DNA from 2 places in the Alishewanella sp. WH16-1 genome. Region 1 is predicted to be linked to the other one. Evidence: predicted binding sites of a transcription regulator. Region 1 holds the regulator's gene; the other holds the start of a gene.
The links. Region 1 encodes FNR, which switches genes on or off when oxygen is low (the NO sensors DNR and NnrR bind a similar motif). Its sites were predicted from a motif close to TTGATCTAGATCAA; they were not measured.
Positions count from the first base shown of each region.

Region 2: a site for FNR is predicted at 2,565-2,578, ahead of nrdG (anaerobic ribonucleoside-triphosphate reductase activating protein). Genes of this name have one in related genera too.

Region 1 covers NZ_LCWL01000003.1:43,446-49,509, forward strand. Annotated here, with positions in the region: gene AAY72_RS00815 (glucosaminidase domain-containing protein) at 1-233, shown strand, start outside; gene ttcA (tRNA 2-thiocytidine(32) synthetase TtcA) at 293-1,210, opposite strand; gene uspE (universal stress protein UspE) at 1,288-2,220, opposite strand; gene fnr (fumarate/nitrate reduction transcriptional regulator Fnr) at 2,378-3,082, opposite strand; gene AAY72_RS00835 (sulfite exporter TauE/SafE family protein) at 3,119-3,793, opposite strand; gene ccoS (cbb3-type cytochrome oxidase assembly protein CcoS) at 3,783-3,995, opposite strand; gene AAY72_RS00845 (heavy metal translocating P-type ATPase) at 3,992-6,064, opposite strand, start outside.
Region 2 covers NZ_LCWL01000092.1:48,212-54,275, reverse strand. Annotated here, with positions in the region: gene narJ (nitrate reductase molybdenum cofactor assembly chaperone) at 1-294, shown strand, start outside; gene narI (respiratory nitrate reductase subunit gamma) at 306-995, shown strand; gene AAY72_RS08340 (peptidylprolyl isomerase) at 1,015-1,782, shown strand; gene AAY72_RS08335 (hypothetical protein) at 1,889-2,413, opposite strand; gene nrdG (anaerobic ribonucleoside-triphosphate reductase activating protein) at 2,659-3,120, shown strand; gene nrdD (anaerobic ribonucleoside-triphosphate reductase) at 3,143-4,945, shown strand; gene AAY72_RS08320 (nitric-oxide reductase large subunit) at 5,231-6,064, shown strand, end outside.

The DNA.
Region 1 (6,064 bases):
TCGCGAAATTCGACAGTCCGGCAGCCAGTATCCGCAGTTATTTTTATAATCTGAATACCTTTCATACTTACGAGCAGTTGCGGCAGATCCGCGCACAACACCGTGCTGAAAACCGGCCTCTGCGTGGTGAAGCCCTGGCACATGGTTTGAGTGCCTACTCTGAGCGCGGTCATGAATATATCGAAGAAATTACCGCGATGATTCGTTTTAACCGTCGTCTACTGGAAGATTAAGCGATAAAAAAGCCTGCTCAACTGAGCAGGCCTGGTGTTGCTGCCGTAGCCTGTTACGCTCAGCTTAATTCCACTGCCTGATGCACAATTAACTCGTCATCTTCCTGCTCGAAACCTACTGGTACGCTAGGTACTGCAACCTTATCAAAGGCGGTATCACCATCGCTGAGCAGAGCGCTTTCTTTGCTAATCGCCGCAAAATCAAACAGCGTTTTATCGGCCAGATGGGACGGCACAATGTTCTGCATTGCCTGAAACATGGTTTCAATCCGGCCCGGGAAACGTTTATCCCAGTCCTGCAGCATTTCTTTTACCACCTGCCGCTGCAACCCGTCCTGTGAGCCACAGAGGTTACACGGGATAATCGGGAAAGCCTTGGCTTGCGAATATTTTTCGATATCCTTTTCTTTGCAGTAAGCCAAAGGCCGGATCACGATATGTTCGCCGTTATCACTGATCAGTTTGGGCGGCATCGATTTCATCTTGCCGCCATAAAACATATTTAAAAACAAGGTTTCCAGCATATCATCGCGGTGGTGGCCGAGGGCGATTTTAGTTGCGCCCAGTTCTTTGGCAGTGCGGTACAAAATACCACGGCGCAGGCGTGAACACAGCGAGCAGGTCGTTTTGCCCTCTGGGATCTTTTCCTTGACGATGGCATAGGTATCTTCAGTAACAATTTTAAAGTCGACGCCAATGGCTGTCAGATACTCTGGCAGCACATGCGCCGGGAACCCCGGTTGTTTCTGATCAAGATTCACCGCCACAATACTGAAATTAATTGGCGCCGATTGTTGCAGATTCAGCAGAATATCCAGCAGGGTATAAGAGTCTTTACCGCCGGATAAACACACCATCACCTTGTCGCCTTCACTGATCATGCCAAAATCAGCAATGGCCTGGCCAACGTTACGGCGCAGCCGTTTGTGCAGTTTATTCAGATTGTATTGGGCTTTCGCTTGCGCGGCGTGAGACATCATTAACTACCAGACAGAAAAAAGGCGCACATTATACCCAAGGGTGCGCCTACGCAAAAGAGGAATAGGATCCTGCTCTAGGATTTCTCCAGCGGACAGACAAAGTTTTCCGGTTTTAACGCCAAGACATCGCAGTCCAAACGGTCAATCACATGCTCGGCGGTATTGCCGATAATGGCAGCCGATAAACCGGTTCGGCCGATGGTACCAATTAATACCATTTCCGCATCCAGCTTCCGCGCTAGTTTCGGGATCACATCTTCTGGCATACCCTCCAGCACATGACACTGGTCCGCCGGAATCGCATAGTCATCGGCGAGCAGCTTGACGGCTTCTTTATGGTGGCGCTGCATAGTGCTGTTATATTCCTGCGGATTAAACTCCGGGATTTCGATGGCGATATTAACCGGCGTACCCGGATAGGCATTGACCAGATGTACCTTGGCGTGCAGCAATTCAGCCATTTGTAACGCTTTAGTAATTACGCGTTTATTTAATGATTTATGATGTTCTTGTTCGCTGCCGGCATTAACTGCGGCGATAATATTTCCTTGCTCCGGCCAGGCGTGTTCTTTTACCAGCAATACCGGGCAGGGACACTTGCGTAAAATATGCCAGTCAGTTGGGGTAAAAATCATCGATTTCAGTACGTCATGATCATGAGTACCTTTAATGACTAAGTCGAAGTTATGCTCCAGTACCGCCTTGACCACGGCTTCGAAAGGTCTGTTGTGCCAAACCACCTGTATCGCAATGTCGAGCCCGGCGGCCGTTGCCGGTGCTAATAAACTGCTAAGCCAGATTTCACGATCCTTAATCACCGCTTGTTTCATGGCTTCGCGCTCATCACCGGACAACATGGTGGTCATTTCGTAAGAGAACTCGTATACCGACAGAAAGGCCGTTAATTTACCGCCTTGTTTGCGGGTTAGTTCCAGCGCACGATCCAGCGCTTTTTGCTGTTCCGTAGTTGGATCCAGTACCACTAAAACATTGTTGTAAATCGACATAATATCTCCGGCTATCCATTCTAACTCACCTAAGTGTAGTCAAAATAACCGGAGTTGGTAGCGGGGCCTTTGTGTTAAATCAATAAACAAGCAACAAAGTTAAAGCGGCGTTGCGGCGCAATAGGCGTTGTTGCTTTACTGAAATCAATATGGGGGGTTAGCAATTCCCTGCCAGATTATTTAGTGCCGACGCATCAAGAATGGTAATCAGTTTACCGTCGACATCAATAATCTGATCTTTATGCAGTTTACTCAGCAAACGGCTGATGGTTTCCACGGTTAAGCCCAGATAATTACCGATATCACTGCGGGTCATCGTCAGACGGAAAGCCTTAGACGAAAAGCCCCGGTTACCGTAGCGTGATGCCAGATGATTGAGGAAGGTCGCCAGTTTTTGCTCGGCAGTTTTCCGGTTTAACAACAGCAACATTTGCTGATCTGCCTGAATGTCCTGGCTCATCAGCCGCATCATTTGTTGCCGTAATTTGGGCAGTTGATCTAATAACAGTTCGAGATTATTGAACGGGATTTCACAAATCATTCCGGTTTCCAGCGCTTCAGCGTAACTGACGTGTTGCTGGGTGTTGATCGCATCAAAACCGATAATATCGCCGGGCAAATGGAAGCCGGTAATTTGTTGCTCACCCTGTTCGGTCAGGGTAAAGGTTTTAAAGGATCCGGTACGCACGGCGAACAGCGATTTTAGTGCGGTGCCACTTTCAAACAGAATATCGCCTTTATGCAGCGGGCGTTTACGCTGGATAATGTCATCCAGCTTGGTCATTTCCTGATCGTTAAGTGAAAATGGCAGGCACAGCTGGCTAAAACCACAATCCTGACAATTAATCGCCGAGCGTTGCATCGAATGGATCCTAAAGTCCCTAATATGACTGCTAGCTTAAAAAACTAACCTCTGCAAAGCAAGCCATATCGTATAAAAGCCATAGATAGCCAGTATAGCCGCAGTCGCATAACGAAACAGCATATTTGCTTTGAGCTGACGTAAGGCGTTGGCTGCGCTGCCAACGGCGAGAAGAGCGGGCAGGGTACCGATGCCAAAGCCAAGCATCAGGGCGGCACCCTTTAGCGCACTGCCGCTGGCCAGACTCCAGCTTAAGGTGGAGTAAACCAGGCCACAGGGCAGAAAGCCCCATAACAGGCCATAGCGGTAAGCTTTGCTGGCGGAATCCAGTGGTAACAGCGCTTTGCTCAGTGGCTGTAGCCGCTGCCATAGGCCCTGACCAACCTTTTCTAATCGGGTTAAACCAAACCAGAGCCGGCTAATGTACAGCGCCATGGCAATCAGCAGCAAGCCGGCAAGCAAACGCAGCCATAGCATGGATGCCCCGGTCACTTGCATCGCCGTAATACCAAAATAGCCAACCAGGGCGCCGAACAAGGCGTAAGTCGTTAAGCGTCCGGCACTGAGTAACAATGGAAAGTACCAGCCGTGACGGCGTTGTTCTGCCGGTACACTCAGTTGTAAGGCACTGGCGATACCGCCGCACATTACCAGGCAATGACTGCTCCCCAACAAACCAATCAGTATAGCGGCGAGAAAATCAGGGCTCATCTTGGCGCGACGGGCTGTTATGGTTTGGCTGCTGGCGCGGGTTGTCAGACTGCACCTGCTGCTTATCCTCATCAAACAGGATGCTTAAGCCTTCTTTTTCCAAATCTTCAAACTGTTTTGAGCGTACCGCCCAAAAGAAAATCCAGATACCGATGGCGACAAATAAAATGGCAATCGGGATCAGTACATAAATAATGCTCATTTCTTCAGTAACCTTAACGAGTTAGATACCACCAGCAAGGAGCTGAAGGACATACCAATCACGGCAATATAAGGTGATACAAAGCCTGCTACCGCCAATGGAATAATAATCAGATTATAGCCTACCGACCAGCCAAGGTTTTGTTTGATGGTACGGGCGCTTTGTTTACCACCGGCAACTAAATCTAATACCAGGCTGACATCTGGCTTTAACAGCACCACATCGGCCTGGTTTTTTGATAAATCCGCGCCTGAGTGCACGGCGACAGAGATATGGGCGGCATTAAAGCCAGGGCTGTCATTAATGCCATCGCCAAGCATTAAGACTTTATGGCCATCGGCAATCAGTTGCTGGATCTGCGCGACTTTTTGCTCTGGCGAGCAGCCCTTTACCATAAAATCTAACTGCAGCTGCTGGCTGATCTGCTCTGCTTGCTCAGAGCTGTCGCCGGTCAACATGCCTAAACGATAACCCTGTTGCTGCAGTTTGGCGACCAGTGCCGGCACTTCCGCCCGGATCTGATCACTCAGCTCTACCGCAGCAATCGGCTCGCCATCGATCACCAGATATACCATCGCATTGCTGACTTCGCTCAATTGACAAAACGCCGCACTGCCGACTTTAAGCTGTCGTTGTTGCCAGCTGCCACTGATCCCAGCGCCAACGGCGACGCTCACCTGCTGCAGTTGCAATGGTTCGGTCAGATACGGAGCAAAGGCCCGGGCGATGGGATGCTCGGAATAGCGCTCCAGATTGGCAATGAAATTCAGCACCTCAGCTTCACCGTATTGCGTACTGAGTAAGGTGACCTGGCAGACACTAAACTGGCCTTCGGTAAGGGTACCGGTTTTATCGAACACGATATGGCTGATTTCTGGCAAGGTTTCCAGCGCCTGAGAATTTTTAATCAGGATCCCCTGACGGTTTAAGCGTGCTAAGGCACAGGTAATAGCGGTGGGGGTTGCCAGGCTGAGTGCACAAGGGCAGGTGGCAACTAAGACCGACAAGGTAACCCAGAATGCCCGGTCCGGGTTCCACCAGAAATACCATAAACCAAAGGTCAATACCGCTATTACCAGTAAGCGTTCGACAAAGTATTTTGCCAGCTGGTCAGTTTTTTCCACCAACCGCGGTTTTTGATTTAGCGTCTGCTGCTGCAACTGGATAATCTGGCCCAGGCGGGAGTGTGCCAAGGCCTCGCTAACGCGAATTTTCAGCAAACCATCATGATTGATACTGCCTGCCAGTACTGTATCGCCGGGCCCTTTACTAATGGGCCGGTATTCACCGGTTAGCATCGATTCATCAACCGAGCTTTGCCCCTCTGTGACGATACCATCAGCTGGCAGGGTTTCGCCGGCTTTGACCAGGATCAGATCGTCAGGTTGCAACCGGCGCGCCGAGGCACTGGTTGGGCCCTGCTCAGTTAATAAAGTGGCGGTGACCGGCATAATCTTTAGCAGGTTGCTGGTGGCCTCTCGTGCCTGGGCCCGGGCGCGGTATTCAAAAAACTTACCCAACTGCAGCAGAAAAGTAAACATACAGACCGATTCAAAATAGACTTCACCGGTATGAAACAGCGTGGCATAAGACGAGGCGAAAAAGGTATACCAGAGCGCCAGACTAACCGGCACATCCATATTCATCTGCCTGGCTTTAATGCTGCGCCAGGCACTGAGAGTGAAAGGTTTGGCGGCATAGAGCAGCACCGGTATGGTCAACAGCATACTGATCCAACGCAGATAGCCTTCATGCGAGGCTTCGATACCCGTGTATTCGCCAAAGTACAGTGCGAAGGCCAGCATCATCACTTGCATGGTGAGAATGCCCGATACCGCCAATCGTTTCAGATAGCGGTTTAATTCCTGTTTAAAGGTCTGTTCTTCCTGATCGGCAACAAAAGGACTGGCCTGATAACCCAGCTCAGAGATTTGCCGTAAAATGCCGCTTAATGGCAGCTTATTGCTGTCCCAACTGACCGACGCACGTTGGGTAGAGGCGTTAACCGTAACCTTGGCAATGTCTGGCAGTTTTTTCAGTTGCTTTTCAATTAACCAGGCGCAGGCAGC
Region 2 (6,064 bases), on a different contig from region 1:
GCCTTATTCCAAAGTCTGCTGCTGTTGTCCGCTGTTGAGGTCGATTTAGCCGATATTAAAGCGCAAATCGCCACTGAGAAACGCGATGACACGCCCAAGGCACTGGATAAAGTCTGGGAAGAGGAAATGGTGACCTTTATGAGTGCAGAGCAATCCAACAGCGCCTGCGGCACCGGCAATAAACCGAGTGAATCCCAACGGCGCGATCAATTTGTACCACTGAGCACCGATTTATTGCAAACCGACGCCCTGGCACAAGAACTATTTCATGAAGCCGCCGTGAAGCGCGCTTAAGGAGCATTAAGATGGCACACTTAAATCTGTTTGCCTTTGGCATCTACCCGTATATCGCGATTGCGATTATGGTGTTGGGTAGCTGGATCCGTTACGACCGTGAGCAATACACCTGGAAGACCAGTTCTTCGCAGCTGTTAGAAAGTAAACAACTGCGTAAGGGCAGCATCGCCTTTCATATCGGTATTCTGGGGATCTTTTTAGGCCACTTTGCCGGCCTGCTGATGCCAAAAGAACTCTGGTATCTGTTCGGTATTACCAGCGCCATGAAGCAGATGATTGCGATCGTTGCCGGCGGCATCTTTGGTTTAATCTGCTTCTACGGCCTGACCATACTAATCAAACGCCGGCTGTTTAACCCGCGTATTCGTGCCACCAGTAACCCAATGGATATCGCTATCCTGCTGTTACTGTATGCACAATTGATTCTGGGCTTACTGTCGATCTTTGTCTCAATGGGCCACCTGGACGGTACCGAGATGCTGAAGTTAATGGCCTGGGCGCAAAATACGGTTACGTTTAACTCTGTTGCGGCCGCAGAGTCCATCAGTAGCGTACATTGGATCTTTAAACTGCATGTATTCCTGGGCATGACGCTGTTTGTGGTGTTTCCATTCAGTCGCTTAGTGCATATGTTAAGCGTACCAGTGCAGTATATCAGCCGGCAGCACCAGATAGTGCGCCAGCGGTTTGTGCGGTAATGGCGGGGTGGAGGTAAATATGATTCAGGTTAACGATACCCCAATTAGCGAAGCCGCCATAATGGCGGAAATGCAATACCATCCGGCAGACAGCAAGCGCACGGCGATGCTAAAAGCTGCCGAATCGCTGGTGATTGGCGAGCTGCTGCGCCAGCGTGCTGCTGAACTGGGGCTGGAAATCAGCACCGAAAACAATGTCGTCACCGAAAATAACTATCTGGATGCCTTATTGGCCCGTGAAGTGTTGATCCCGACGGCTACAGACGTTGAGTGTGAGCAATACTACAAACTGAATCCGCAACGCTTTACCAGCTCACCGCTGTTAGAAGTGCGGCATATTCTGTTGGCGGCGGCGCCGGAAGATGATTCCGCCCGGGTTGAAGCGAAAACTCTGTCGGAAATTCTGATCCAACAACTGCAGCAAGGCACGTCCTTTGTCGAGGCAGCGCGAAATTACTCGGCTTGCCCATCGAAAGAAACCGGCGGCAGTCTTGGCCAAATCAGTCGCGGCCAGACGGTACCCGAGTTTGAGCGGCAGATTTTTAGTGCCGAACCGGGTTTAATGCCGCAAGGTATTGAAAGCCGTTATGGTGTGCATGTGGTTGAAGTAATGCGTAAAGTGCCAGGCCAGCAACTGCCATACAGTGCAGTAAAACAAAAGATTGCTGATTACCTGAACGAGAAAGTCCGGCGCAAAGCCGTCGCGCAGTATATTCATCAATTGATTGTGCAAGCCAGAATTGACGGCTATGACTTTCAGTTATCAGCGTCACCGTTAATGCAGTAACTTCGAGACACTGCATTTTTGCCAGCATACTTGTTGGCGTTTCAGAGCCGCCACTGGTGTTCAGTTGGCGGCTTTTCAGTACAAGACAACGCTCGGTAGCTGTCCTTTAATAACGTCTTGGTTGATAGGCATAAGCATCACGCAAGATGCGGTCACGTTGGCGATCAAAGCGATCATGTTCGCGTTCGACCTTGGCGGCGAACTTATCATAGGCGCGATCTACTTTACGCTGGAATTTCTCCCGCTCTTTATAATGGGGCCGCCCTTTACCTTTACGATGATCGTGGCGGTAATCCCGGGCCAGTTTATCCAGCTCCCGATCCAATTCACGCTCATAGCTGGCAAGCTTACGCTGATGATCAGCGGCTAAGCGGCGTAATTGCTGGCGGGTACGGTCGTCCACCCGCGGCGGTGCGTGGCGGATTTCATAATGCCGACTGTACCCCTGATATACCGGGTCAATGCGCGACACCCGTAAAATCTCATCTGCCGCCCGTTGCAGTGTAAACGCAAGCACATCCTGCACCACCCGCTCGGCTGGGTCGTAGCGCTCCTGGTGAGCACTCAGCGGCCAGGCAGGCAAAGTTAACATGGTCGCGATTAACAGCGTTTTGTTGATACCTGTTTTCATAGCAGGCTCCATTTCTGGCTAAACACAAGTTGATTTTGGCAAAGCGCCCTGAACGTTCGCTGAAGCAAAAACAGCGCTACCCCTGATGGGGTAATAACTGCAGCTGTGGCGCGACCTCGCGCCCGAGGCCGGTGCTGCCATCTCAAAAACCTTGATCTGGATCAATCTTTACCCTGGCTAAGCATCTAAGCTAAAACACAATATCTAGTGCCAACTTTAAATATCAACACAATATAAAGGGTTTTATGCTGCGTTATATTGCGGAACAGATTGTCTGGCAGGAAGTACCGGGAGAGGTGTCACTGGCCTACACCTTTAGTGGCTGCCAGCTGGGTTGTAAAGGCTGCCATAGTGCCGATAGCTGGGATGCCCGCCAGGGCCAGCCACTGTCGGCAGAGCATTTTGCACGGCGGCTGCAAGATTATCAGGGGCTGATTAGTTGTGTGCTGTTTTTAGGTGGCGAGTGGCAGGAGCCAGAGCTAATGCCACTGTTAAGCCTGAGCAAGGCCGCCGGTTTAAAGTGCTGTCTGTATACCGGGCTGGAGTTAACGGAACTTAGCCCAGCCATTCTGGCCGAGCTGACCTTTGTTAAAACCGGACGCTGGCTGGCCGAACGCGGCGGCCTGTCAAGCCAGACGACTAATCAAAAATTTATCGATTTGCGAACAGGCCAGTGTCTGAATTCGCTGTTTCAACAATCTAACTAACACAATGCAAGAGGGAATGGCTATGGCGGCGCTTAACACCGAACAACTGCAGAAAAAACTTCACTTTATTGAACACTACTTACAGGCAGCCAATGCAGCCGATGGCTCGAAACTGGATGCCAATGCCAATGTGACGCAGAAAAATATTGCTACCCTGGAAGCCGAGCTGATGAAAGATCAGTTTATTCAGGTTAACCGCGCCCTAATCAGCAATAAGATCCGTCAGTTATTTGATGCTGAGCTGGCAGCAGAGTATGTCCGCCAAATCGAACAACACGAAATTTATGTGCACGATGAAACCAGCCTGAAACCCTATTGTGTGTCGGTGACGATGTATCCATTTTTACGTGATGGCCTCACCAAGCTAGGGGGCGAATCGCAGGCACCAAAGCATCTGGAGTCTTTCTGTGGCTGCTTTGTTAACTTTGTATTCGCAGTTTCCAGCCAGTTTGCCGGGGCCGTGGCTACCGTGGAGTTTCTAACCTACTTCGACTACTTTGCGCGCAAAGATTATGGCGATAACTATCTGCAGACCCATCGCAAACAAATCGAAAACCACCTGCAACATGTGGTGTATGCGTTAAATCAGCCCGCGGCTGCCCGCGGCTATCAAAGCGTATTCTGGAATATCTCAGTATATGACCAGCACTACTTTGACAGTATGTTTGGTAACTTTGTGTTTCCGGACTTTGTAAAGCCAGAGTGGTCTTCGGTATCAGCGCTACAGCAATTTTTCTTAAGCTGGTTTAATCAAGAGCGCGAGAAAACTATCCTGACCTTCCCGGTCGTTACCGTCGCTATGTTAACCGAAAACGGCCACTGCAAAGATCAACAGTTTGCCACTGAGATCGCCCGCGAAATGGCAGCCGGGAATTCGTTCTTTATCTATCAGTCTGATAACGCCGACTCGCTGGCCAGCTGCTGCCGGCTGCGTAGTGAGATCAGCGATAATACCTTTTCTTATTCCCTGGGCGCGGGCGGCGTCGCCACCGGATCCATTAACGTCATTACCATTAATATGAACCGCCTGATCCAGGATGGCCGCGATTTGGCCAGCGAAGTCAGCAAAATCCATAAATATCAGGTGGCGTACCGCAAGCTAATGGAAGAGTACAAAGCAGCGGGCCTGTTAACCGTATACGACGCCGGCTTTATCAGCCTCGACAAGCAGTTTTTAACCATTGGCATTAACGGCATGGTAGAAGCGGCAGAGTCACAAGGCTTAACCGCTGGTAATAACCCGGACTATATCCACTTTGTGCAACAGCAATTAAAAGTGATCTTTGACGCCAACAAAGCCGCTAAAGCCGAATATGGTTATCTGTTTAATACTGAGTTTGTCCCGGCGGAAAATCTGGGCGTTAAAAATGCTAAATGGGATCGTGAAGATGGCTATTTCGTGCCGCGTGATTGCTATAACTCCTATTTTTATGTGGTGGAAGACGAGCAAACCAATACGCTGGATAAGTTTCAGCTACATGGCCGCGAGCTATTAGATTATCTGGATGGCGGCTCAGCGCTGCATTTAAATCTGGAAGAAAAACTGGATCAGCCAGGCTATCTGCAACTGCTAAATATCGCCGCCACCACTGGCTGCAACTACTTTTGCGTTAACGTCAAAATCACTATCTGTAACCATTGCGAAGCTATCGATAAACGCACCCTGTGCGCCTGTGCCCAATGTGGCAGTCAGGATATTGATTACGGCACTAGGGTGATTGGCTATTTAAAACGCATCTCTGCCTTTAGCGCGGGGCGCCGCCAGGAACATCGGCTACGGCATTATCATCGGCAGAGCAATGCCCGTTTGCAAAAAACTGGCTAAGGTGTTCCTGGCCATTCCCGCAACTAAGGGGGGCTGTTTGGGGGCATGCTGGCCCCCTTTTTATTTGGTTATTTTCACCTTGCATGGTCATTCCAACCCATTACTAGCGGGGTAAAAACAACCTAACTTCAAAATCAGAAAATGATAAAACCCTTAAAATACAGACAGATAAATTCTGGCCTGGTTCTTGTTATAGCTAAGGCGTCGACTCAGACCTGACGAACTAACCATAACAGGAGTGACCTATGAAATATGGGCGCAATAACAATAATTTAAGGGGGCTTTATGGCCGGATATCGTAAACTCTGGTGGCTGTTAATTGCAATTCTGGCGATAACCTTCGGCGTGCTGGGCTATTTTGGCGCTGAAGTGTATCGCTCGGCACCGCCTATTCCAGCCACGGTTGTAGACGCTCAAGGTCAGGTCATTATGACTAATGAGACCATCTTAAATGGCCAAACAGCCTGGCAATCGGTTGGTGGTATGCAACTGGGCTCGATTTGGGGTCATGGTGCTTATCAGGCTCCGGACTGGACCGCTGACTGGCTGCATCGCGAGCTTATGGCGTGGTTAGAACTCACCGCGCAAGAAGAGTTTGGCACCAGCTATCAAGCATTAACGCCCAGTCAGCAAAATGCGCTGCAATTTGCGTTAAAACAAGCCTACCGTACTAACAGCTATGATAAAGCTAGCGACACCTTAGTGCTTAGCGACCGCCGGGTAAAAGCCATAACCCAAACCGCTGCGCACTACATTGCGTTATTTGGTGATGATGCAGAACTGGCGCAAACCCGTGCTAATTATGCGATGAAAAACAATACCCTGCCCTCGTTAAGCCGCCGGCAGGAAATGACGCAGTTTTTCTTCTGGACGGCCTGGGCCGCCAGCACTGAGCGTTATCCGGATAGTGCGACTTACACCAATAACTGGCCACATGAGCCATTAATTGACAACCGGCCAACGGCTGAAAACCTGATCTGGTCACTGGTCAGTATTATTTTACTGATTGCCGGTGTCGGCGGCCTGATTTGGGGCTGGGCCTTTTTACGTAAACACGATGAAGAAGAGCCGGCCGCGCCAAAACTGGATCCTATCGCCCGGCTTAAACTGACACCGTCA